Halotia branconii CENA392: one gene and its partner. Each later gene encodes a partner of the first gene's protein in a complex. Links are inferred from orthologs where the notes say so. Each region holds a gene or a part of one and is shown on either strand. Other genes may lie near its edges. The genes, in order: glmM and cdaA.

Region 1 (12,171 bases):
GCAAACCCGTAGGCCGTTAATTCCAGCAGAATTACCATTTTCGGAAAAAACCAACGATGTTATTCAAACTTTTCGGGTTGTGCGATCGCTACAACAAGAGTTTGGTATCAACATCTGCCAAACTTACATTATCAGCATGTGCCGCGAAGTCAGCGACGTACTAGAAGTTTTACTCTTAGCCAAAGAAGCAAGACTTTTTGACCCCGCCATTGCTGTAGGCACAATTCAAGTTGTTCCCCTCTTTGAAACGGTAGAAGACTTACAGCGTTCTCGAAGCGTCATGCGCCAGTTGTTTGAACTACCCCTATATCGCGCTTTATTAGCTGGCGGCTACCAAAATATCGAAACAGCACATTCATCCCCCCCTGCCTCCCCTGCCTCCCCTGCCTCCCCTGCTTCCCCTGCTTCCCCTGCCTCCCCTGCCCCCTCTGCCTTTTCCCCCCCCCTCTCCCCCAACTTGCAAGAAGTAATGCTGGGGTATTCTGACAGCAATAAAGACTCTGGCTTTTTAAGCAGCAACTGGGAAATTCATAAAGCTCAAAAATCACTCCAGACAATTGCCGAAGAATACGGTCTAAATCTGCGAATTTTCCACGGACGAGGCGGTTCTGTGGGACGTGGTGGCGGCCCTGCTTATGAGGCGATTTTGGCTCAACCAGGTCACAGTATTAATGGACGCATCAAAATTACCGAACAAGGGGAAGTTTTAGCTTCTAAATACTCTTTGCTAGACTTGGCTTTATACAATTTAGAAACCATTACCACCGCCGTCATTCAAGCTAGTCTTCTACGAACAGGATTTGATGATATCGAACCTTGGAATGAAATTATGGAAGAATTAGCAGCGCGATCGCGTCAACATTATCGTAATTTAATCTACGAGCAACCAGACTTTATTGACTTTTTCCACCAAGTTACCCCAATCGAAGAAATTAGCCAACTACAAATTAGTTCCCGTCCGGCGCGTCGTCCATCTGGTAAAAAAGATTTAAGCAGCCTCAGAGCCATTCCTTGGGTATTTAGCTGGACACAAACACGATTTTTGCTACCTTCTTGGTATGGTATTGGCACAGCTCTACAAGAGTTCTTGAACGAAGAACCAGAAGAACACTTGAAATTACTGCGTTATTTTTATCTCAAATGGCCGTTCTTCAAAATGGTGATTTCTAAAGCAGAGATGACCTTGGCAAAAGTAGATATGCAAATGGCACATCATTACGTTCAAGAACTATCGAACCCTGAAGATATCGACCGATTTGAGAAAGTTTTTGAGCAAATTGCTAACGAATTTTATCTGACAAGGGATTTCGTACTCAAAATCACTGGTCACAATCAGCTTTTAGACGGTGATCCGGTATTACAGCGTTCAGTGCAGTTACGCAATGGCACAATTGTACCACTGGGATTTATCCAAGTTTCCCTACTCAAACGCCTGCGCCAATCCCGGAATATTACTGCTACTTCTGGGGTGATTCACTCTCGTTATAGCAAAGGCGAGTTACTGCGAGGAGCATTGTTAACTATTAATGGTATTGCTGCGGGGATGAGAAATACAGGTTAAATCAGCGAACACTTCGACAAACTCAGTGCATCGCAGTGAATAGTTATCAAGTGGCTTTTGACTGATAACTGGTAACTGATATTAGCAACTACACTCCCAGAAACCTTAGAATAAGTAGAGTGTATTTAAATTTATAACAAGTATTTATGCCTCCTCGCTGGCCTCGTAAACCTGATCGCAAAGACCCAGATTTCCGTAAATTAGATGACCGGATGAATTTTGCTGTGCATGTGGCAGCTGCCTGTGCGGTTAATTCCGGTTTATGGTTTGCCCAAAATTTGCAAGCTACTACTTGGGAGTGGTTGCCTTGGTTAACGGTAAGTTGGATAGTAATATTGTTGGTGCATTTAATTTATATTAATGCGATCGCCAACTACTCACAGACACCACCCAAATCCACCTGAAGATGGACTGCTAAAGCTAGGGCAATTGTAACCTGAGGTAGTTGAGTCAGTCTGATAAATTGAGCAATAATATTCAAGTAACTTGAGAGTTCGCGCTCTGTTCTTGATATAGGGTTATTTTGATGGCTAAAACTAACACCGCAGAACTACTAGAAGCCCTAGCAGCTGAAATTGGCGAAAACGTTTATATAGACATTGCAAAATGGCATCTTTATTTATCTGATGCCAAGTTACATACTGTTGTAGCTGAACAGTTGTATCCCTTAATTACTTCTAATGCTGTCAATGAAGATCGGGTTATCAAAGTATTAGAATCTATTTCAGTAAAAATAGGTGGTGGTAGAAAGGAATTATCTTTAATAGATTTACTACCATTGCAATGTCAGGTCAATTTAGTGGATATACTAGAAAAATATCAACGCGAGATGTAATTTATATCTTCTGAAATTAAATAAAACCACTGATAAACACAGGTTAAGTTGATTACTCTAGTGAAATATCTTTTTGTTTATTTAGATTCATATTTACTTTTAATAATTAAAAAGTTTTAGCATTCCGAACTAAAAAATATTAAATGTGGGCGAGTTTCTATTTCTATCCACGTTCAATTTTCATGCACACCTATGGAGTCTAGGAATATGTTTCTGCAACTTAAAGATACTGAAGATTTGGTAAAAATTCTTGACATTCAAGAATTGCTTGATCCAAATAACGATATTGTACACGCACAAGATCAAGAAGGACAAGAAGAACAGCAGTCTGAGACTTTTAAAAAAGAAAATCTGGTTTTCCCTTCCGGTGAAAAACTGCCACTTTGTTGGTTAGATGCCAACTATAAGAAAGGCTAAAGCTTCTTAATTTATAAATAGAGCTTTTTGTGTCTTAGTGTCTTAGTGGTTGAAGATCTGTTTACCACGAAGACACTAAGGATTTTTAAGTCAATTACAAAGCTACAAGCTGTGATTCTATTTCTGAGGATTTCAAGTCACGACCGATAAAGACTAAGCGAGTTTGTCTTGCTTCTTCTGGCTGCCAAGGGCGATCATAAAATTTATCGAATCGGGTTCCTACTCCTTGCATCACTAAACGCATAGGTTTGTTAAGTACTGCCACAAAACCTTTAATACGGTAAATTTCTTGTTGATTTGCTAATGTCTGCAACTGCTGTTGTAATTTTTCTGGGTCAAAAGCCCGGTCTAAAATGACGTGAGTTGAGGTAATTCCTTCGTCGTGGTCGTGTTCTTCTTCGTTGTCGTGATGACTGGGACGACTGTCTAAGTTGTTTTCGACTGCGGCTTGTAATCCTAATAATATAGATGGATCGAGTCTGCCGCGATCGCTCTCAACAATCTTTACAACTCTGGGCAATTCTTTTTTAATCAACTCTTCTACTTGCGCTAATTCTTGGGCATCTACCAAATCAGTTTTATTCAACACCACTAAGTCTGCACAAGCAAGTTGATCCTCAAATAATTCTTGCAAGGGTGTTTCATGTTCTAGACTATCATCTGCTTGTCGCTGGGCAGCGATCGCTTCTAAATCACTAGCGAAGGTTCCTGTTGCTACTGCTGCACAATCTACTACGGTAATCACTGCATCTACAGTTGCACCGTTACGAATTTCTTGCCAGCGAAAAGCCTTCACCAATGGTTTTGGTAAAGCCAACCCAGAAGTTTCAATAACAATACAATCAATGCTATCTCGCCGCTTTAGTAACTGCTGCATCGTCGGGAAAAATTCTTCCTGCACGGTACAGCATAAGCAGCCGTTAGTTAATTCAAAAATATTATTTTCTGATTCACTACCTTCAGGACAAATTTGACAGGATTGCAAAAGTTCGCCATCAATACCGAGTTCGCCAAATTCGTTGACTAAAACTGCAATGCGTCGTCCTTGATTGTTTTGTAGCAAGTGGCGAATGAGGCTAGTTTTACCACTGCCTAAAAAGCCTGTAATTACTGTAACTGGAATTTTTGTAGCCATTGTTGAGTTGAAGTTTCCCAGAGGTCATGATTTGCACCTCTTTGTATTTTGCCTTAATTGGGTAAACTTAAAAAACAGCAGGGGCAACTTCCATGCGATCGCCTAATTCTACCTCAGACGAACCCAGGGAAATTACCCCAATAATTTACAAAAATTGATTTGTGAAAATTTACTCAGCGGTTGCTAGTTCGGTGCTGCCACGTGTGCGACGGCGTGTTAGGCTGTTGTATACCATCACACCAATCGCTTTGATTAAATTGCCTTCTAATTCTTTGAACAACTTCATGTTCATGCCGAAGGCAGCGTTGGCTTCATCAACAATGCGATCGCTTGTTGCATCATCCAAGGGTAGTTCATCCAAAGCTTGACGATACTTAGCTTTGAATCCCTTTTCGTCAGTAATATCTGCAAATTCATAGAAGGCTGTACCTTGTCCATCAGACAAGTTCATTGCTGTGACAGCAATATTTTTGAGAATTTGTCCTCCAGATAAATCACCCAAATAACGAGTGTAAGAATGGGCAATTAGTAATTCTGGTTCTGTTGCAGATATTTCTCTGATGCGTTTTACATAAGCTTCACCGGCTGGTGATAGTTTAATTTGTTCGCGCCAGTTAGCCCCAAAATAGTAATTCAGGTCTTGCTCTAGGCTATGCTTACGATTGAGTTGAGGAAAGTAAATTTTAGAAACAATTGGGTGCTGACGGTGCTTTTCCATCTCCTCTTCCATTGCCGAATAGACGAAGTAAAAGTTAGCAACTAGCTTCCGGTAAGAGTTTTTCTCTACTACTCCTTTTAAAAAACACTTGACAAAACCCACATTTTCTGCCATCGTGTGTGCTTTTTTAGTGCCTACACGCAACTTGTTTGCTAAATTACTGCTCATACTAAATTTCTCAACTTTAAAGGGTCAACTACCAAAGTTTTGATTTACTAACAGCTACAAAAGGCCATTAAAAAGTTACCTTAAAACTATTTGATGAGAATTTATATTAAAATTTTTTAAGTAAAGGTAATTTGGTATCGTTGCTACCTTGTCATATCCTCTTCGGTGAAAGACTTATCATTTAGACCGCAGGAGGCAGTGAGCGTACTTCGGCTTCGCCCTTCGGCTTGCTTCGACTGCGCGGCAGTTGAGCGAAGTCGAAACTCAGCAACCAACGCTCAGGCTAAACTCAGTACAAGACGCTCAGTAACCAGAGGGAAAGAGGATTTTCCGATTTTTGCACACAAGCGGGAATTATAACTAATTAAGCGGACATGATGTCAAGAAGCAAAAGTTGAGAAACTTTGTGTCTGCGATCGCAGTTACTGCGCTTTTGCCTACAAATCAACAATTTCTATCTTAAAAAGCACCGATTGTTAAAGTCTACTTAGCCTTTGAGTAATTTTGAATTGTGTACCCTAGCGATCGCAATCGCAAGTTAAAGTCAGGAATATCACAGCTAAAGAAATATTTTATCTAAAAAAATATTAACAATAAAGTAGTGATAAATTTCAGTATTTTCACTTAAAAAATCTGTTGACTAACCGATGGGGATCAAAAAAAGCAGTATATAGTACAGATAAACGGTTATCTAACTTGAAATTTTTGAATTAGAGTGTAAAGTGATATTTTCCAGTGTGAGTGTGTGGAGTATTTAAATTTATGGTTTCATCTATAACTCGAACTCAAGGTCATTCTATTTCCAGATATGATGGATCTGAAAAAGGTCTAACAAGTAATTTTGGGCTTAATTTAATCTCTTTACCAGCAACTCCTTTATTTGGCACAGATGGTATTCGCGGCAAAGTCGGAGAATTACTGAATGCGCCCTTAGCATTGCAAGTAGGTTTTTGGACAGGTGTTGTCTTGCGTAATCATGCTGATAAATTAGGGCCAGTAATTCTAGGACAAGATTCTAGAAGCTCTGGTGATATGTTGGCAATGGCCTTGAGTGCTGGCTTAACAGCAGCGGGTTTAGAAGTTTGGCATTTAGGATTATGTCCTACTCCTTGTGTCGCCCATCTAATCAGTTTCAGTGAAGCCATCGGCGGAGTGATGATTTCTGCTAGTCATAATCCACCAGAAGACAACGGGATTAAAATTTTTGGTGGGAATGGTACTAAGTTATCTCAAGCATTACAGGCAGAAATCGAAGCGGGATTGCGTGGCAAAATATCAGATGCAGGTGGGATGAGTAATTGCGGACGGCATTACTCGCGTTTGGAGTTAATTGAACATTACAGCGAGGCATTGCAACAACCCTTTCACAATCAAGTTAATCTTCAGGGATTGAAGATAGTTTTAGATTTAGCATGGGGCGCAGCAGTTGGATTAGCACCAAAAGTATTTACAAAAATGGGAGCAGAAGTAATCTGCTTACATAATGAAGCAGATGGCGATCGCATTAACGTCAATTGCGGTTCTACTCACCTAGATATTTTGCAAGCAACAGTCAAGGAACATAACGCAGATTTGGGCTTTGCCTTTGATGGTGATGCTGATCGCGTGTTAGCTGTAGATCATATCGGACGAGAAGTTAATGGCGATTACATTCTTTATTTATGGGGATGCTATCTTCAACAACAGCACAAATTGCCAGATAACTTAATTGTTTCCACTGTTATGGCCAACTTAGGCTTCGAGAGGGCTTGGCAAGAACAAGGCGGTAATTTGATTCGCACCCCAGTCGGTGATCAATACGTGCAAGCAGAAATGCTGCGGACTGGGGGAATGTTAGGTGGTGAACAATCTGGGCATATTCTTTGCCGTCATTATGGCATTACCGGAGATGGCTTGTTAACAGCGTTACACATAGCAGCTTTAGTTAAACAAGCGGGTGTTTCTCTGAGCGAAATGGTAGACCAAAGCTTTCAGACTTATCCCCAATTATTGCAGAATGTGCGAGTAGTAGACCGCGATCGCCGTTTAGGATGGCAAGATTGTCAACCTTTACAACAAGCGATCGCTCTTGCCGAAGCCGCAATGGGTGATGCTGGTAGAATTTTAGTCAGAGCTTCCGGTACAGAACCACTGATTAGAGTCATGGTAGAAGCCGCTGATGCTGAACTTGCCAACCATTGGACAAATGAATTGGTATCCAAAGTTCAACAACACTTGGCAATCTGAATTAATTAAAAGTAACGCAAAATTCCCCACCCTCAAAGCTTCGTAGAGTGGGGAACTTTCATAATAAATTAGTTGCTCCAGCTTTGAGAGCCAATGCTGTTTAGCCTAGTTCCCGGTGCGAAACAAGCTAACTCTGTTTCTGCTGCTGACCAATCCCTTGGATCTGTTACTGGGTCAAACTCCTCTTCATCTGAGTTGTTTGATTGGCTTTCGTCAGTCATTTAGGCGTTGCATAAATGCGGGATGAATTAAAATTTTTGACCAAAGCAAAAGATTGATTCTTCGCGCCTTTGCGCCTTTGCGCGAAACAAAATTCATCCCTTGATTCAGCAATGCCGTCATTTACCATAATTTTGCCTGTTATTCATTTGGCCTAAGCAGTTGCTATAAAATTATTTCCAGCTTTTCTACAGCAGCATTAGTTAATATTTGATTATCTCGTAATTCAAGTATTACCTCATCAAATACACCATTCTAGCCTCTAGCCCCTTTTCCTACACACTTCTTAGGGAATAGAAACCGATCGCAATAATCGCTCAACCACAGTTCTAGCACTACGCCCACCCCTAGGAATCAGCCGATGGCAAAGAACGTGAGGGACGAGAAACTTTACATCATCGGGAATGGCATAATCACGCCCCAACAAAAACGCTAAGGCTTGGGTTGCCCGTTGTAGCGCCACAGTACCGCGGGGACTAACGCCCAATGTGATTTCTTCATCTTGCCTTGTAGCTCTGACCAACTCTAAGATGTACTGTTGTAAAGATGTTTCTACTCGTACCTGAGAACAGTATTCACGCAATTGAGCCACTTCTGCCAAGGTAATACAAGGTGATAAATCAGCTACTTTGGCACTGTATGTGCGTTTTTGCAGCATTTCTAGTTCTTCCGCCGCCGAAGGATAACCCAAACTCAACGACAACATAAACCGATCCATTTGCGCTTCTGGTAGCGGAAAAGTGCCTTGATACTCTATAGGATTTTGGGTAGCAATCACAAAAAACGGCTGAGGAACTGCACGAGAGACACCATCAACTGTAACTTGATATTCTTCCATCACTTCCAGCAAAGCTGACTGAGTGCGGGGTGTCGCGCGGTTAATTTCATCAGCTAGCAGTACATTAGCAAAGACTGGCCCAGAGAGAAAAGTAAATTCGCCGCTTTTGGGGTTCCAAATATTAGTACCTGTGATGTCAGTTGGCAGTAAATCGGGTGTACATTGTAGCCTTTTAAACTTGCCATCTACTGAACGAGCTAGGGATTTAGCAAGGAGAGTTTTGCCCACTCCAGGGACATCCTCTAATAGGGCATGACCACCACCTAAAAGGGCGACTAGAACTAATTGTATTGCTTCGTTTTTCCCAACGATGGTACGAGCCAGATTTTGAGTCAAAGCATCAATTTTTTCTCTCATGTACCACAGGGTAAGAAATTGATAATGGGGTAATTAAGAAATTGGAATGGAGAATAACCTATGCTTTGCTCTCCATTCCTGGTCTAGTGTTCCCACTTAGCAATCAAAAATCAGCATTCAGTGCGTAAAATTTCTCTAGCAATGGTGCAATCAAGTTGAATTTGTGTTTTCAAAGCTTCTAGATCAGGAAATTTCTGTTCAGGGCGCAAAAATTCGATCAATTGCACAGCTAGTTTTTTGCCATATAAATCATCAAACCAATCAAATAAATGTACTTCCACAGATAAACAAATACCATTTACTGTAGGGCGATCGCCTATGTTCATCACACCCAAGATTTGAGTAGATGTATTAGCATCTGGCGTTTCACTCACAATCAAAACGCGGACAGCATAAACACCTTTGCGGGGTAAAAACTTATCGGTTGGTAATTGCAGGTTAGCGGTAGGAAAACCAATAGTTCTGCCCAATTGTTGACCTTGAACCACAATACCGATCAGAGTGTAAGGTCTCCCTAGTAAAAGGTTGGCGTTTTTAATGTCACCACTTTCTAAAGAGTGGCGGATTAGTGAAGTGCTAATGGGTATATCTTGGGTAGGAGCGTCGTCAGCGTAAGTTTGCAAAGGAACGATGGTGACGGGAATTTGATAATTGGCAGCTAGTAATTGCAAGTCTTTAGCAGTACCACGGCGCTGTTTACCAAAACAAAAATCTTGCCCTACGCTAACTCGCTGGCATTGCAGTTGTTGCACGAGAATCTTTTTAACAAAGTCTTCAGGAGATAAAGCAGATAGTTCTTTGTCGAAGGGCAGTAGTACTAATTGCTCTACCCCAAGCGATCGCAATTGTTCAACTTTTTCATCCAACGGTGTTAATAAAGCCCGGCGCTGTCCCGTAAAAAACTCTTGTGGATGGGGATGAAAAGTTACAACTGTGGAGTATGTATGTTCTTGATTATTATCAGACTGTAGACTACTTTGCACTGACAACTGACCACCAGCATGTAAAACTGGTTGAATGACTCTATGATGGCCAAGATGCACACCATCAAATTTGCCAAGAGCAACAGCAGTTGGTGTTAGCAGCCCTTTGGTCGAAGAAGCAACCCACACAGAACATCCATTTTGAGACAAATTTAGCACTTGGATTCTGGGATTTTAGGTTTATTTAGCCATTAGCCAGAAGCTACCTGATGGAAAGCAAAAGGTAATTACGAATTACGAATTACGCTTTGTCGCTAACAGCTCTTGATCACCAATCTAATCTAAAATTGATGATTGCTTCGATAGCCACCTTTACCCAGAAAACTTGCTGATAGGAAAAGATTCTGATAAAGAAACTGAGCCAAGAACCTGGAGCCGCATTCCTTCTCTTGCCATAACTGCACCAGGAAATTCTTTGGCTGCTTGTTCGCCGACGCAATCTAAAAAGTCATCATTGTGAGCAGGATCGTGGTGATAAATCACTAGAGTTTTGACTTTGGCAGCTTTAGCCATTTTCACTGCTTCTTGCCAAGTAGAATGCCCCCAGCCGATTTTTGGTGATGATGGTGAGTGGTATTCTTCATCAGTGTAAGTGGAATCGTAAATCAAGATGTCCGCATTCCGAGATAACCACAAAATATTTTCATCCAACCGATCTGGAAAATGTTCTGTATCGGTGATATAAACAGCAGCGCCACCGTGCCAGTTAACTCGGTATCCGACAGCTTCACCTGGATGGTTTAACGATGCCGTTTCTATAGTAATATCATTAATATGTATTGGTTGTCCTGGCTTGATGTCGTGGAAATTTAAATTTGCCTGCATAATCTGCAAGGGTACAGGAAAATTTGGGTGAAGCATCTGGTCATTGAGGCGCTGCTCTATGGTAGAACCATCAGGAGCGATCGCACCGTAAATATGAAAATGATTTCCCTTGACAAAACCTGGCACAAAGAAGGGAAAACCCTGCATGTGATCCCAGTGGGAATGAGTAAAAAATATATGACCTTCTATCGGCATTTGGGGCAATAAAGATTGTCCCAAAACATGTAGTCCCGTGCCACCATCAAAAATTAAGCGTTTACCGCCCACTTGCATCTCAACGCAAGGGGTGTTTCCGCCATAACGAAGGGTGTGTGACCCTGGACTGGGGATGCTCCCACGAACGCCCCAAAATTGCACAGTAAATTGGTTCTCTATCCTGGACATGGGTATTGCTTGCTGGATTAAGCGGGCGATCAATAACTTTCTTTTTGGTTAAATCTATGCTGTTTTACTACATTTGAGCGAAAGGGTGTTTATTGGTAAAACAGCATACACTGTTTAAGATTGATTTTGTAAATGCAGGTGAGGTACTGTCAGGCAGTTACCTGTATTTTGCCAATGTAGGTGTATCATTAATATCAATAACGCTCCTACTTTATAGCCTAAATTTTGTGGTAATGCATTTAACTACACTTGATTTAAGGCAAATGATTTAGGGAAGCTGAAACTCCCAATGAGACAATTGCTCCAGTCCATTGGCATAGGTGAGATTGTATTGTAATGGCGTAATGCTAATGTAGTTTTTACGGATTACATGCACATCAATAGGTACGTTTTGCAGCAGATTTAAATTTTCTGGAGGTTCCACATCTTCTAAAACTTCTCCAGTTAACCAGTAGTAAGTTTTGCCACGAGGATCGACTCGTCGATCAAAAACATCAACATAGCGGCGTATTCCCTGACGAGTGAGAGTGACTCCGGCAATTTCTTCCCACTTCACGGCAGGAACATTGACGTTAAGTAACATTAAACTTGGTAAAGGTTTTAGCGTTAGTTGCTCCACCAGAATTTGGGCAAACTTGGCAGCAGATTGAAAGTCTTTAGATGTATGACTAGTAAGACTCAGCGCTATGCTGGGAATACCTTCAATAAGACCTTCCATAGCCGCAGAAACAGTACCGGAATAAAGAATTTCGGTTCCTAAATTTGCACCTTGGTTAATACCAGAGAGAACCAAGTCAGGCGGTGACTCTAGTAAAGCCCACAATGCTAACTTCACACAGTCCGAGGGAGTGCCATCACAAGCCCAAGCCTTAACGGCGGGATGAAAAATCGACTCCATAATTTCGGCGCGAATCGGTTGGTGCATGGTTAATCCATGTCCAGTTGCCGATCGCTCTCGATCTGGACAAACTACAGTTACATGATGACCTGCTTCTGCCAGGCAGTTGGCTAGGGTACGAATACCTAAAGCAGAAATTCCGTCATCATTACTAATGAGTAATTTCATGGATCAATAGTCAACGGTCAACAGTCAATGGTCAACAGTCAAGGGACAATTGTCTGTGTCTGTGATCACAAACATATAAAAAATTATGTTTGGGCATGGGGCATCTCTATCGGGAATTAAAAATTAAAAATTAAAAATTGAATTGATTCAATTTCATTTTTAATTGGGAATGGGGCACTTGTACTGACTTGTGCTGAGTTTCGACTGCGCGGCAATTGAGCGAAGTCGAAACTCAACTACCGCGCAGTCGAAGTAGCGAAGCCGAAGTATTGGGCATTGGGAATCGGGATCAGGTTTTTCACGGTTTTCAATCAAGGAAAAAGCGATCGCAAAACCAGATCACTTCTAAACTGGTAAACAGAAGTATAGTTTTGACTGAGGATTTTCCTGTTGCCCGTTGTCTGTTCCCTTTTAATATTGACTAATGACTATTAATTAA
Region 2 (12,193 bases), 1.8 Mb from region 1 along the record:
CTATCAAATAGATATTAGCTAATAGTATGATGCCGAATGTAAAAAGTATGATGTAAGGTGGAATTATATTAGCGAAATACACTCCTATGCCAGTAGTTAAAAAAGCTGGAATCCCTAAATAAATTACCCGTTTCCAGTCAAAGTAACCCATCCACCAATTCTGCAAACTTCCAGAAATTGAAGTAATCACAATAGCAAGACTACTAGTTGCGATCGCTTGCACAGGTGTATAACCTAAGGTAACTAAAAGGGGAATTGTGATAATCCCGCCACCTATACCTAAAAGTCCGGCGATGACTCCAGAGATTAGACCTCCAGCTACCAAAATCAACCAATTAAAGTCGATCATCAATAGGTATTTTTCCATAAGAGTGTTCCAAAAAAGAAATGATCCGAAACCCGTCATTGCGAGCAAAGCGAAGCAATCGCAATGACTGGGATTGCTTCGCTTCGCTCGCAATGACAATTGGGCATTTTTTTACTTGGAGTACTCTAAGACTAATGGGAGTCATTAACCTTGCACTGTTACTGGATGGGTAACAACGCCTCCGTAAAGCAATCCAAAATCATTCCACGGAACGGTATTCGACTGTGTATTTCCCAAATTGTCAGTAGCACGAGCTTGTAGAGAATACTCACCAGCAACTGGATTCCAGTCAATATCCCAGCGCACCCATGCAAAAGGTAAATTTGGTTCTCTCAATCGCGCCAATTGCCAAGTTTTGCCACCATCTAAGCTAACTTCCACACGGACAATCTTGCCTTTCCCAGACCAAGAACGTCCGCGTAGTAGATGATGCCCTGCCGCCAGCGTAGCCGGCCAAGCCAACTCAAAAGCACTTTTAACATTTTGATAAGTAATCAGCTTACCTTCATACGGGGAAACGGCAGGATAATCTGAGCCAGTCAGCACCATCTGCTTTAACACCCACTGGGTATATATGGGCGTTTCGGAAACTTCAATGCGCTCAATCCATTTCACATTGGCGTTTCCTGCCCAACCAGGAAATATTGCCCGGCATGGCTGACCGTGGTCTGGAGGTAGTGGTTCTCCATTCATGGCATAGACTATTAGTGAGTTATCCGCTAATGCCTTAGCAATGGGAACTACACTACTGAACTTGGATGGCTTTGTTCCTTTTGCATCCAGTGAATCCAAATCTGCCCCTTCAACTAATACGTCTTTGGCAGTAGATTTCAATCCAGCTCGTTCTAACAATGCACTAAGTGGTACACCAGTCCACTCAGCAACACCAATAGCACCCAGTCGCCAGCGTGTTCCTGAAAGAGGTCTGTTGTAAGCTTCTTCAAAGAAACGCCGACCATTGGCAGCACATTCAATAGCACTAGTGACTGATATTGATGGCATGGCCATGATTTCATCGTATGTAAACTGGCAGGGAGTGGAAACGCCAGTTCCTTCAATTTGCAAACGCCATGTTGATGGATTAAAAGGGGGAGGTGTATGACGGTTATGAACGTAAAACCAATCGTTTGGGACTAAATAGCCACGTCCATACATTGTTTCCCAGTTCATCTCTAATGTGCCTTGGCTATGAGAGATATATCCTGGTGGCAATGGCTTCAGTATTTTACTACCCTTAGTTTTCAAGGTGGGATTTGTTTGACTATAAGCAGCCGCAGGTTTAGCTAACCCCCCAATAGCTATTCCTCCAACCATAGTGCCTAGTATTTGCAGAAAGCGTTGACGTGAAATATTTGCATCTGTCCTTTTTTGCCAGATGTACTCGTCAGCCCTTGCTTTTAGGTAATCCTCTTGGTCGAAGAGGTTTTTATCGCTCAAAGCTATTACCCTCTTGTAATTCAATAATTTTAGGTAGCAAAAGAGTTTAGGTGAATTCGATTAATGAATTTACCGCAGTCGTTGGTTTCGACTTCGCTCAACCAACGAAAGAGTCGAGAGTTGAGCGGAGCGCCGCACTGAGCCTGTCGAAGTGTCGAAACTCTTTAACATCGGTATTTTCTTCGCTAGAAATCACCTTAAGTCTACTTCTGCTACCTGATATTTTCACAAAAATTAGATTTTGGCGTGAAAGGAAACAAGACTAGCTATTAACCGCTGTCCACACACCAGTTATTTGATCTTGTTGATAGTAGGGTAAATAGTAATCAAATCCATTTTGGGCTATTTCTGAAATCGCATCCAGGAAGCGATCGCAGTCTTCAAGTGTATTATATACAGCAAAGCTGGCTCGGATAATAGTAGGAATATTGCGTGTAATTCCACTTTCTACTTCTTTAGCAATCTCGCAGTCTTGCTCATCAGAAATATTTTTGAGTTTACGGATATATTCGTAAGTGCAGAAAGCCCCTGCTCTTACCCCAATTCCGTATTCTTGTGCCAGAATCTCAGCCACTAAGCGACCGTCAAACCCATCAATATCAAAGGGAATCACATGAGCTATGTTATCTCCCAAGATATGAACTTTAACACCAGGAATAGCCTGAAGCCGTGTGAATGTAAATTCAACTAAAGAGTGTTCGTATTCGGCAATGTGATCGCGTCCTAATTCTTCTATAATCTCAATTGCTTTGGCAATTGCGATCGCACCCATTGCGTTTGGCGTTCCAGGGTCATGCGCCCGTTCTGTATAAAAACGCTTAATTTCTAGGTTTCTCGTAATATAAGGCAGATTTCCACCCCCAATTTGATAGGGGTAAGAACCATCAAAAAATTCCTTCGGTCCCAATAAAACCCCTGTCCCATAAGGAGCATACATTTTGTGTCCAGAAAAAGCCACAAAATCTAAATGACATGGGTCATCATCTGCACGCATGTCTACTCGCTCATGTTGAATTAACTGACATACATCAGCAAACATCTTCGCACCATACCGATGTGCTAAAGCCGCAAGTTCGTAAATAGGGGGTCTGTAACCTGTAATTGTCGAAGCACCTGTAATAGTTAATAGCTTAATTTGCTCTGCTGCGGGGCGGTTTTGGTGTGCCTTAAAGATCTCCTCAATCTCAGCAAGACTGACACTTCCGTCTGGTTGAGTTCTGTACTGAATAACTTCGTCTCTAGTTACCCAAGGCAATAAGTTTGAAGAATGCTCAATGTCAGATACTAAGATTTTGCCTGGTCTTTTTGCCCACAGGGTGGCAGCTCCATTAATTGCTTCTGTTGTATTCTTGGCAAAGATGACATAGTTCTGTGAGGATGATCCTACAAAGTCCCGAATAATGTCCCGACTGGCATCATATTCTTGTGTAGTGATAATAGACTTTTGTCCAGAGCCGCGATGTACGCTGCCATAGGTATCAAGCATCTCGTTCACATACTGCTTAAGGTTCGCAAAAGGAGTAGTTGTGGCTCCATTATCCAAGTTGATGTACTTGAGATACTTTCCGCTACGAACTTTCACCCTGAAAGATAGAGATTCATCTGTAAATAATGGTTTGATTTCTTGGTTCCAAAAGCTATCAAGATTATCTGCAAACATTATTTGAGCAGGTTCTGACTTCCTTGTTACGCCCAATACAGTTGCTTTGGTCATTTTTAGTATCCCTTATTTTCAGTTTTTAATTTTTTGATTAGCTTAACTGCCACAAAGATTTATACAGGGCAACAATGATATTAATCTCCACTATCTTTTGTGTTTAGCAGTACTTTGTTGCTAGGTTAAAACTCAGTGGTTTTAATGAATTTATTAAAAAATTATTAAAAAAAATATCCGCGACAATACTTAATTTAATGAATATATTTTGTACAAAGTATAATATATTAGAAGTACTTAAGTACACTTTAAATAATTTTCTTGTAATTTTAAAAAAGAGTTAATATTTTAGAAATAAACTTATAATAAAGCTTTTTCATAACTAAGCTGGAAACTGCCTGTTATCACACTATCTACCAACAAAATTCTGCCCTGATTTTTGATATGTCTTTAAGAAAGTTTCATCAAATATTTTATAGTTAATGTGTTCAATTTAACTAAAAAAACAAGTACATATATGTAATTGTCATAGCTTGCTAACTTTTCAGTTAAAGTACAAGCTTTTAATTCTTTACTAATACAAAGTGATGATAGCCTGACATGCCGAATTATCAATTCTTTAAGGAATACAAATACAAACATCTATCTTAAGTAACAAATAAAACTATGTATAAATATATTCAATAATTCACTTGAACTTCTATCTTAAGTAGGTTGCTATAATGACTCTAATAAAGTTAAAATAAAACGAAAATTTTTAGGTTCTGGGCATTATAAGTATATTTCCCTATAAAAAGTTGTTTTTTCTCATACTTACCTTTTTGGGCATTTTAAAATATCGTTTATAGAACCAGTCATGTTTAATGTGATTATCCAGTAGAGACCATCAACAGTAGGATAAAAGAAACAAAGAAAAGCTTAATGAAGATAAAAAGAAAAAGTCCGTGGAACGTGCATGATGTTCCACGGCTTTTAATGTGGTGTGAGGGTTTTAACTATATGATGATCATAAAGCAATTACTCAGTGGCAAGATGGTCGTAACAATTTTGGTAACAAGTTTTTTTGGCGGTAATCCTAAACATTGCTACTGTGTTACGTCAATTTGAAAAAAGAATTAGGTCATACCAGTTCTATATTGAAGATGCATATAAACAAACCCACCACCCAACCCCTACCCGCCCCTTGGTAAGCTAATCGTCATTTAAATTGCATCATGTTAATGGTAATAAAAGCTACAAACCCTCTCCCTTGCCCCCTGCTCCCTGCCCCCCTGCGGTCTCAATGTGCAAATTAAATGTTTAACAGCTTAAGGGGAGGGGTCAAAACAATGTGCGGCTTCACACAGAATTGGTATCAGATCCACCAACTTGAGAAATGCGATTAATCACGTCCACATACAAAAAAGAAGATAAAATCAACTTTATTTCTCCAAATATCTGCCTTGTTATTGATGCTAAATAAGGTTTTTTAAGGCTATGAGATTGAGGATCACTCAAGAATTATCATAACTCTTCACATTAGTTATCACTATAATTTTGACTATTAAATAATTCAACCATGCGATTGAAGGTTTACAATATTAGAAAAAATTTGATTGCAAAGTGACTCAAACAGCCGTGAATCATCATGGGGCAATGCCACAACGCAGTAAACCAACTTATTACTCCCTGCTAGGATTGCATCCCTCGGCATCGGTGATAGATATTCGTCGTGCTTATCGGGAACTGAGCAAACGCTATCATCCCGACACTACAGATTTGCCTGCTACTTTGGCTACAACAAAATTTCAGCAAATCAACGAAGCCTATGCCACTCTTAGCAGTCCAGAACGGCGACAAAGCTATGACCTGAAAATTGGCTATTCCCGCTTTACAGTCATTCAAGCGCCCTCTGACTTAAACCTTCCTGTTTCTCGTTCTTATAAATGGTCAAAATCAGCTTACTTGGATGCAAGCGATCGCCCCTTGTCATCTGGGGAAATCTTTGCTTTATTTATTCTGGTGTTGACTTTTGTTGGTTGTTTACTGCTAGCAGTGGCTATTGGCTTAACTCGTGGTGAGGCTGCTTTTCAAACGCAACTATTGCAACCAATCCCCGCAGTCCAAAAGCAAGTTTCCCAAATATCCCAACCGACTAGTCCGTGGGAAATTAAAAATTTCAATTCTTAAAGTCAAAATCTCAAATTATTATGTCTATTATTTCTGCTGATACTCCTCTATATAGTCATTCCTTACCACAAATTGAGGACTGGCTCAAAGACCAAGGCTGTCAGCAAGATGAAACACAGCTGCACTGCTGGCACTTAAAGCAGTCTAATTGGCAAGCTGAACTGTGGCTTGATACTGAGCAAATCGTAGTGCGATATATCCAGGGTGGCGATAATGGACAAGATATTCAACGCTCATTTAAATATTCCCTCAGTCGAGAAGATATAGAACAAGCAGTTTTTTCTGGGCCATGAATTAGGGGCTAGCCCCTAGCCCTCACACCTTCCCAAATCGTCGCTCCCTTTGTTGGTAGGCACGTAAGGCGCGGTGAAACTCGCTGCGGTCAAAATCTGGCCAGAGAGTATCGGTGATATAAATTTCTCCATAAGCCATTTGCCAAAGTAGAAAATTTGAGAGTCGCATCTCCCCGCTGGTACGAATTAATAAGTCTGGATCTGTAATTCCGGCTGTATACAAATGTTTCTCAAAAGTTTCTTCATCAATTTCATCAGGTTCTAATGTACCTTGCTGAACTTTTTGGGCGATCGCCCGACAAGCTTGTAAAATTTCTTGCCGTCCGCCATAATTGGTTGCTACAGAAAACCGGATAGCGCGATTATTTTTGGTTTCTTCCATCGAACGGGAAATTTCTTGTTGGAGCGATCGCGGTAAAGCTTGCAAATTTCCCACAAACTTGATTTGCACGTTTTCCTCAACCATTTCCCGCAGTTCTTGGCGTAAAACTTTTTGGAATAAAGTCATCAAAAAATCTACTTCCTCCTGGGGTCTTTTCCAGTTTTCAGTTGAAAAAGCATAAGCTGTTAGTGCCTGAATCCCCCAATCCTTACAACAATGCAGCAAATCTTTTAAAGCATCTACACCAGCTTTATGTCCCATAATCCGGGGTAGACCTTGACGTTTAGCCCATCGACCATTGCCATCCATAATTACTGCAACGTGTTGGGGTAGTAGTTTTCGTTTTAAATCAAGGGGTAATTCTTGCAGTTCTGTTTGTTGTGCTGTCATTTTTTATTTCGAGAGGCGGTCGATGGTAATCCGATTAAACGTGAAACTAGTGTTAGTGCCTTACCACCAATCTGACGACCTAAACTGAATAAACCAGGAGCAACAGCTTCCCGATCTACAGTTGGTGACAATCGAGCATCTAATGACTCTTTTAGCTTCCTAATCGTCAGCGGTCTATTTAAGATTCCCCTTTCCGCTAAGGAAATAGAACCAGTTTCTTCTGATACAACGACACAAATACAATTTTCGACCCGCTCAGTAATTCCCATTGCTGCCCGATGGCGTGTTCCCAACTGGCGCGAGGCTGTGCGTCCCGAAAGTGGTAAAATTATACCTGATGATACAATCCGTGAGCCACGAACTAAAGTTGCTCCATCATGCAACAAAGTTTTTGGTTGGAAAATCGTCTGTATTAGTTCTTTAGATACATCAGCATTCAGCTTCACTCCAGGCACAGAAAAATCTCGCTCATCAATCGGACCAGTTGTTTCCAAAATCAGCAAAGCTCCAATTCGGTTTTTCGATAGTTCTTTCACCGCATCAACAATTTCATCAATCACACTATCAGACTTAGGGATTGTTAAATTGGCAGGCTGAAATAACTGCCGAAATTCACCACGTCCTAATTGTTCTAAAAATCGGCGAAACTCTGACTGAAGAGCTACTGCCATCGCTACAGCACAGCCAATTACCAACTTTTCTAATACAAAATTTAGCAATGGTAGACCTAATCTTCCACTGAGTGCCGAAGCTAGCATTAAGATAATAAATCCCCGTACCATCCACAGTGTTCGGCGCTCACTAATAATGACTAGTATCATGTACGTCAGCGCTAACACTAATACGATATCGAGAGTCCCAAGCAGCAAGGACTGCGACCATCCTAGGTTTGTCAGCCATTGCTTCCACCAATCTCTCATGACATCTGGTGTGAAAGGATGAAGTGTGAAATATAAAGTGTGAAGTATGTTCGCGTAGTATCTTTGATAGCAGAAGGATGAAGTTTGAAATTATCAAGCATAAAATTGAAAATTTTCATTCTTATCCTTCAGCTTTAGCCTTTACTGTGCAACCTTCTTGAGTCTTTCTGGCAGGCGATCTTGGCGAATCAAGTCTTCATAAGTTTCGCGTTGCAAAATTAAATTTGCTTCGCTATTCGCGACTACAACTGCTGCTGGTCGGGGCAAGCGATTATAGTTGGATGCCATACTGTAATTGTACGCACCAGTTCCCATAACTACGAGAATATCTCCTGGTTCGGTTTTTGGCAGCTGGGCATTTTTGATGAGAATATCTCCTGATTCGCAATGTTTACCAGCAATTGTCACTGTTTCTGTCAAGGGAACAGACATTTTATTAGCAACTACTGCCCGATAAACTGACTGATAAGTAATAGGGCGTGGATTATCTGACATGCCACCATCAACAGCTATATAATTACGAGTTTCGGGAATAGTTTTAGATGAACCAATAGTGTAAGCTGTAACACAGGCTGTAGCAATTAGCGATCGCCCTGGTTCACATAGTAATTTCGGTAAAGGTAGATTTTCGGCTGCACAAGCTTCTTGAACTACTTCACAAATCGGTTTTACCCACTCTTCAATGCTAGGGGGATCGTCAGATTCTGTATAAGTAACTCCCAAGCCGCCACCAACATTTAATTCTGTCAGTTTTAAATTAAACTTTGCCGCATCCCGTAGCCATTGCACCATGACAGCAGCCAAATCACGATGTGGCTGACGTTCAAAAATCTGGGAACCAATATGAGCGTGTAACCCTACACAGTTGAGGGCAGATTGTTGACTGACAAAAGTAAATAATTCCTCTAGCTGATGGGGATCAAAGCCAAACTTACTATCTAGTTGTCCCGTGCGGATATATTCATGAGTATGACATTCAATACCCGGTGTTAACCGTAGTAGAAGCCGAGGAGGTGCAGAGGCGTAATTTGCCGTTTCTACAATTTGTACTAAAGTGTGTAATTCATGCCAATTGTCCACTACAATGGTGCAACCAGATTCGATAGCAAAAATTAGTTCTGCACGAGATTTGTTATTGCTATGCAGGTAAATTTTTTCAGGAATAACACCCGCCTGTAAAGCAGTATAAAGTTCGCCTCCTGATGCTACATCTATTCCTAATCCTTCAGAAGCGGCGATCGCACAAACAGCTAGACAATTCCAGGCTTTGGAAGCGTACAATACTTGAGATTCACCTTTGTAATATTGCTTGAAAGCATCCCGGTACTGCTGACAAGCCAAACGTAAAGTTTCTTCATCTAAAATATATAAAGGTGAGCCAAACTGCTCAACTAGGGTTGTGACATCACACCCACCAATTTCCAGGAAGCCGTGACCATTGACTTGGGTAGTCAGGGGTAAAAGTTCCTGATTGGGTGAAAGATTGGCGTTTGTGCTGCGCCTTTGAGGTAAATACTGATTACCATCAGTATGCTGAACCTCAGTGGGGTGAGTCGATACCATAACTGTAAAGTTGTCCTTGCTCAAATTACGGGCGTGAATTAAGTCTCCCGACTCTCAGTTTACCGAAAAACTGGGTTTAAAGCCCCGTCCTTCTAAGACGGCTAGAAACGATTTGCTATCTTATTCAAATAAATGTGATTTCATTAGAGTTAAAACTGCAATTACTGACATCAAAGGATCTAAGTGCAATCTTAGAACTTGATCAAGCCTGTTTTGGGGGATTGTGGACTATGGAAGGCTACCAAAGAGAGTTAGGCAGTCCAAATAGTGATTTAATCGGTTTATTTTCTTCTATATCTCAGACAAAACTGCTCGGAATGGGTTGTTTTTGGTCAATTCTAGAAGAAGCACATATTACCATCTTGGCGGTTCATCCCCAATATCATCGCCAAGGTTTGGGACAGGCTTTACTGTATTCTTTACTTCAGACAGCAAGCGATCGCGGCTTAGAACGAGCTACTCTCGAAGTGCGAACCTCTAACTTAGCGGCAATTTCTCTATATCAAAAATTTGGCTTTAAAACAGCCGGGAGGCGGCGACGTTACTACCAAGATAACGGTGAGGATGCCCTAATTCTCTGGCGATCAGATTTACAACAGCCACAATTTCAAGCAACTTTGACAGACTGGCACATCAAGGTTAGTCAGCAGTTGAGCAAGTATTCTTGGCAGTTACTAGGATAAAAGAAGCAGAGGGAGCAGGGGAGGCAGGGGAAGCAGGGGGAGCAGAGGAAGCAGAGGGGCAGGGAGACAAGGAGACCTTTCGCCAATTCCTCTTCTTTTCCATGCCTCATGCCCCATGCCCAATGTCCAATATTTCTTATTAAAATATTTTATCAATTATATATTTTTATTTAAAAAAATATATTGAATCTTGGTGTTCTTGACTTTTGAATTGTAAATATGGTATTGATTAATATTTGTGACTGCTAATAAAGTTTATTATCCTATGACGGTGTGATGCGTATAGTCAACCCCAGAAACACTGGAGAAATCAAGCTCTTCAGTACAGCAGCCACATTAAAAGTAATAAATAACTGGCAACTCCTCCATTACCGTGGGTGAGACTTCTTGGATGTCTATAATCTTTATACAGGCATCCAAAAGCTTTGCCTGTGCTAAAATCAGCGTACCGGCACGACCGCAGGTGATGGGAAAAATGCCATGTTTGAACGCTTCACAGAAAAAGCCATTAAAGTAATCATGCTGGCCCAAGAAGAGGCCCGCCGCTTAGGTCACAACTTCGTAGGAACCGAACAGATCCTCCTGGGTCTGATTGGGGAAGGCACGGGAGTTGCGGCCAAAGTGTTGAAATCAATGGGTGTCAATCTAAAAGATGCCCGCATTGAGGTAGAAAAAATCATAGGCCGGGGTTCGGGCTTTGTTGCAGTGGAAATACCGTTTACGCCACGGGCAAAGCGAGTTCTGGAATTATCCTTAGAAGAAGCGCGCCAATTAGGGCATAACTACATTGGCACCGAGCATCTGCTGTTGGGCCTGATCCGGGAAGGGGAAGGTGTAGCAGCCAGGGTGCTAGAAAACTTAGGGGTGGATCTATCGAAAGTCAGAACCCAAGTTATCCGAATGCTGGGAGAGACAGCAGAGGTTTCAGCTACTGGGCAATCGGGACGCACCAAAACTCCAACCTTGGATGAATTTGGCTCGAACCTTACCCAGATGGCAACCGACAACAAACTCGACCCAGTGGTAGGACGCGCCAAAGAAATTGAAAGGGTGATTCAAATTTTGGGTCGCCGGACTAAAAATAACCCAGTGTTGATTGGTGAACCAGGGGTTGGTAAAACTGCGATCGCTGAGGGTTTAGCGTCTCGTATTGCTAACAAAGATGTCCCCGACATCCTGGAAGATAAGCGCGTAGTCACACTGGATATTGGCTTGCTCGTAGCAGGTACTAAGTACCGGGGTGAATTTGAAGAACGCCTCAAAAAAATCATGGATGAAATCCGTTCTGCGGGTAATGTCATTCTGGTGATTGATGAGGTACACACCCTGATTGGTGCGGGTGCGGCAGAAGGGGCTATTGATGCAGCAAATATCCTCAAGCCAGCTTTGGCTAGAGGTGAATTGCAGTGTATCGGTGCTACTACCCTCGATGAATACCGTAAGCACATCGAGCGAGATGCAGCTTTAGAGCGGCGCTTCCAACCAGTAATGGTGGGTGAGCCGTCAGTCGATGAGACAATCGAGATCTTACATGGGTTACGTGAGCGCTACGAGCAACATCATAAGCTGAAAATTTCCGATGAAGCTTTGATCGCGGCGGCAAAACTGTCTGATCGTTACATTAGCGATCGCTACTTGCCAGATAAAGCCATCGACTTAATCGATGAAGCTGGTTCTCGTGTGCGTTTAATTAACTCCCAACTGCCACCAGCAGCGAAAGAGTTAGACAAAGAACTGCGGCAAATCTTAAAAGAAAAAGATGATGCCGTGCGTTCCCAAGACTTTGATCGAGCTGGGGAACTACGCGATCGCGAAATGGAAATCAAAGGTGAAATCCGGGCGATCGCTCAAAGCAAAACCAATGGTTCCGGTACAGAAAGCGAAGAACCTGTAGTTACAGAAGAAGACATTGCTCATATTGTCGCTTCCTGGACAGGCGTACCGGTGAACAAACTCACCGAATCGGAATCCGAGAAACTGCTGCACATGGAAGATACCTTGCATCAGCGGCTAATCGGACAAGAAGAAGCTGTCAAAGCAGTTTCACGAGCAATTCGTCGCGCTCGTGTCGGTTTGAAAAATCCTAACCGACCTATTGCTAGCTTTGTCTTCTCAGGACCTACCGGGGTTGGTAAAACTGAGTTAGCGAAATCCTTGGCATCTTATTTCTTCGGTTCGGAAGAAGCGATGATCCGCTTGGATATGTCGGAATACATGGAGCGTCATACAGTCAGTAAATTGATTGGTTCGCCTCCTGGTTATGTTGGTTATAACGAAGGCGGTCAGTTGACCGAAGCTGTAAGGCGGCGACCTTACACCGTGGTACTGTTCGATG

What was found.
Region 2: the proteins of glmM (region 1) and cdaA are in contact, whole or in part, in a crystal structure (PDB 7OJS), measured with the Bacillus subtilis proteins. The link is inferred for Halotia branconii CENA392 from one-to-one orthologs.

The regions. Positions count from the first base shown.
Region 1 is NZ_CP124543.1:1,654,045-1,666,215, forward strand. The notes cover bases 4,960-7,828. They hold glmM (phosphoglucosamine mutase), read left to right. Parts: upstream 4,960-5,596; coding sequence 5,597-7,060; downstream 7,061-7,828. Other genes in these bases: QI031_RS07425 (hypothetical protein), read right to left, coding at 7,129-7,281; QI031_RS07430 (AAA family ATPase), read right to left, coding at 7,566-7,828. In the rest of the region: QI031_RS07390 (phosphoenolpyruvate carboxylase), read left to right, coding at 1-1,561; QI031_RS07395 (2TM domain-containing protein), read left to right, coding at 1,708-1,965; QI031_RS07400 (DUF3181 family protein), read left to right, coding at 2,088-2,396; QI031_RS07405 (acetyltransferase), read left to right, coding at 2,604-2,813; cobalamin biosynthesis protein CobW, read right to left, coding at 2,908-3,948; QI031_RS07415 (biliverdin-producing heme oxygenase), read right to left, coding at 4,118-4,834; more of QI031_RS07430, read right to left, coding at 7,829-8,474; QI031_RS07435 (bifunctional riboflavin kinase/FAD synthetase), read right to left, coding at 8,585-9,616; QI031_RS07440 (MBL fold metallo-hydrolase), read right to left, coding at 9,770-10,666; 5'/3'-nucleotidase SurE, read right to left, coding at 10,935-11,732; QI031_RS07450 (hypothetical protein), read left to right, coding at 11,948-12,157. UniProt on the Bacillus subtilis protein: Catalyzes the conversion of glucosamine-6-phosphate to glucosamine-1-phosphate. Glucosamine-1-phosphate is used for cell wall biosynthesis.
Region 2 is NZ_CP124543.1:3,416,270-3,428,462, forward strand. Bases 5,651-8,541 are described here. They hold cdaA (diadenylate cyclase CdaA), read right to left. Parts: upstream 7,613-8,541; coding sequence 6,689-7,612; downstream 5,651-6,688. Other genes in these bases: QI031_RS14965 (DUF3143 domain-containing protein), read left to right, coding at 5,651-5,920; uppS (polyprenyl diphosphate synthase), read right to left, coding at 5,943-6,692; lysA (diaminopimelate decarboxylase), read right to left, coding at 7,754-8,541. Also shown: QI031_RS14945 (sulfite exporter TauE/SafE family protein), read right to left, coding at 1-349; QI031_RS14950 (sulfite oxidase), read right to left, coding at 512-1,804; QI031_RS14955 (aminotransferase class V-fold PLP-dependent enzyme), read right to left, coding at 2,067-3,518; QI031_RS14960 (J domain-containing protein), read left to right, coding at 5,094-5,627; more of QI031_RS14965, read left to right, coding at 5,648-5,650; more of lysA, read right to left, coding at 8,542-9,175; rimI (ribosomal protein S18-alanine N-acetyltransferase), read left to right, coding at 9,310-9,858; QI031_RS14990 (ATP-dependent Clp protease ATP-binding subunit), read left to right, coding at 10,339-12,193. UniProt on the Bacillus subtilis protein: One of 3 paralogous diadenylate cyclases (DAC) in this bacteria, catalyzing the condensation of 2 ATP molecules into cyclic di-AMP (c-di-AMP). Upon expression in E.coli leads to c-di-AMP synthesis.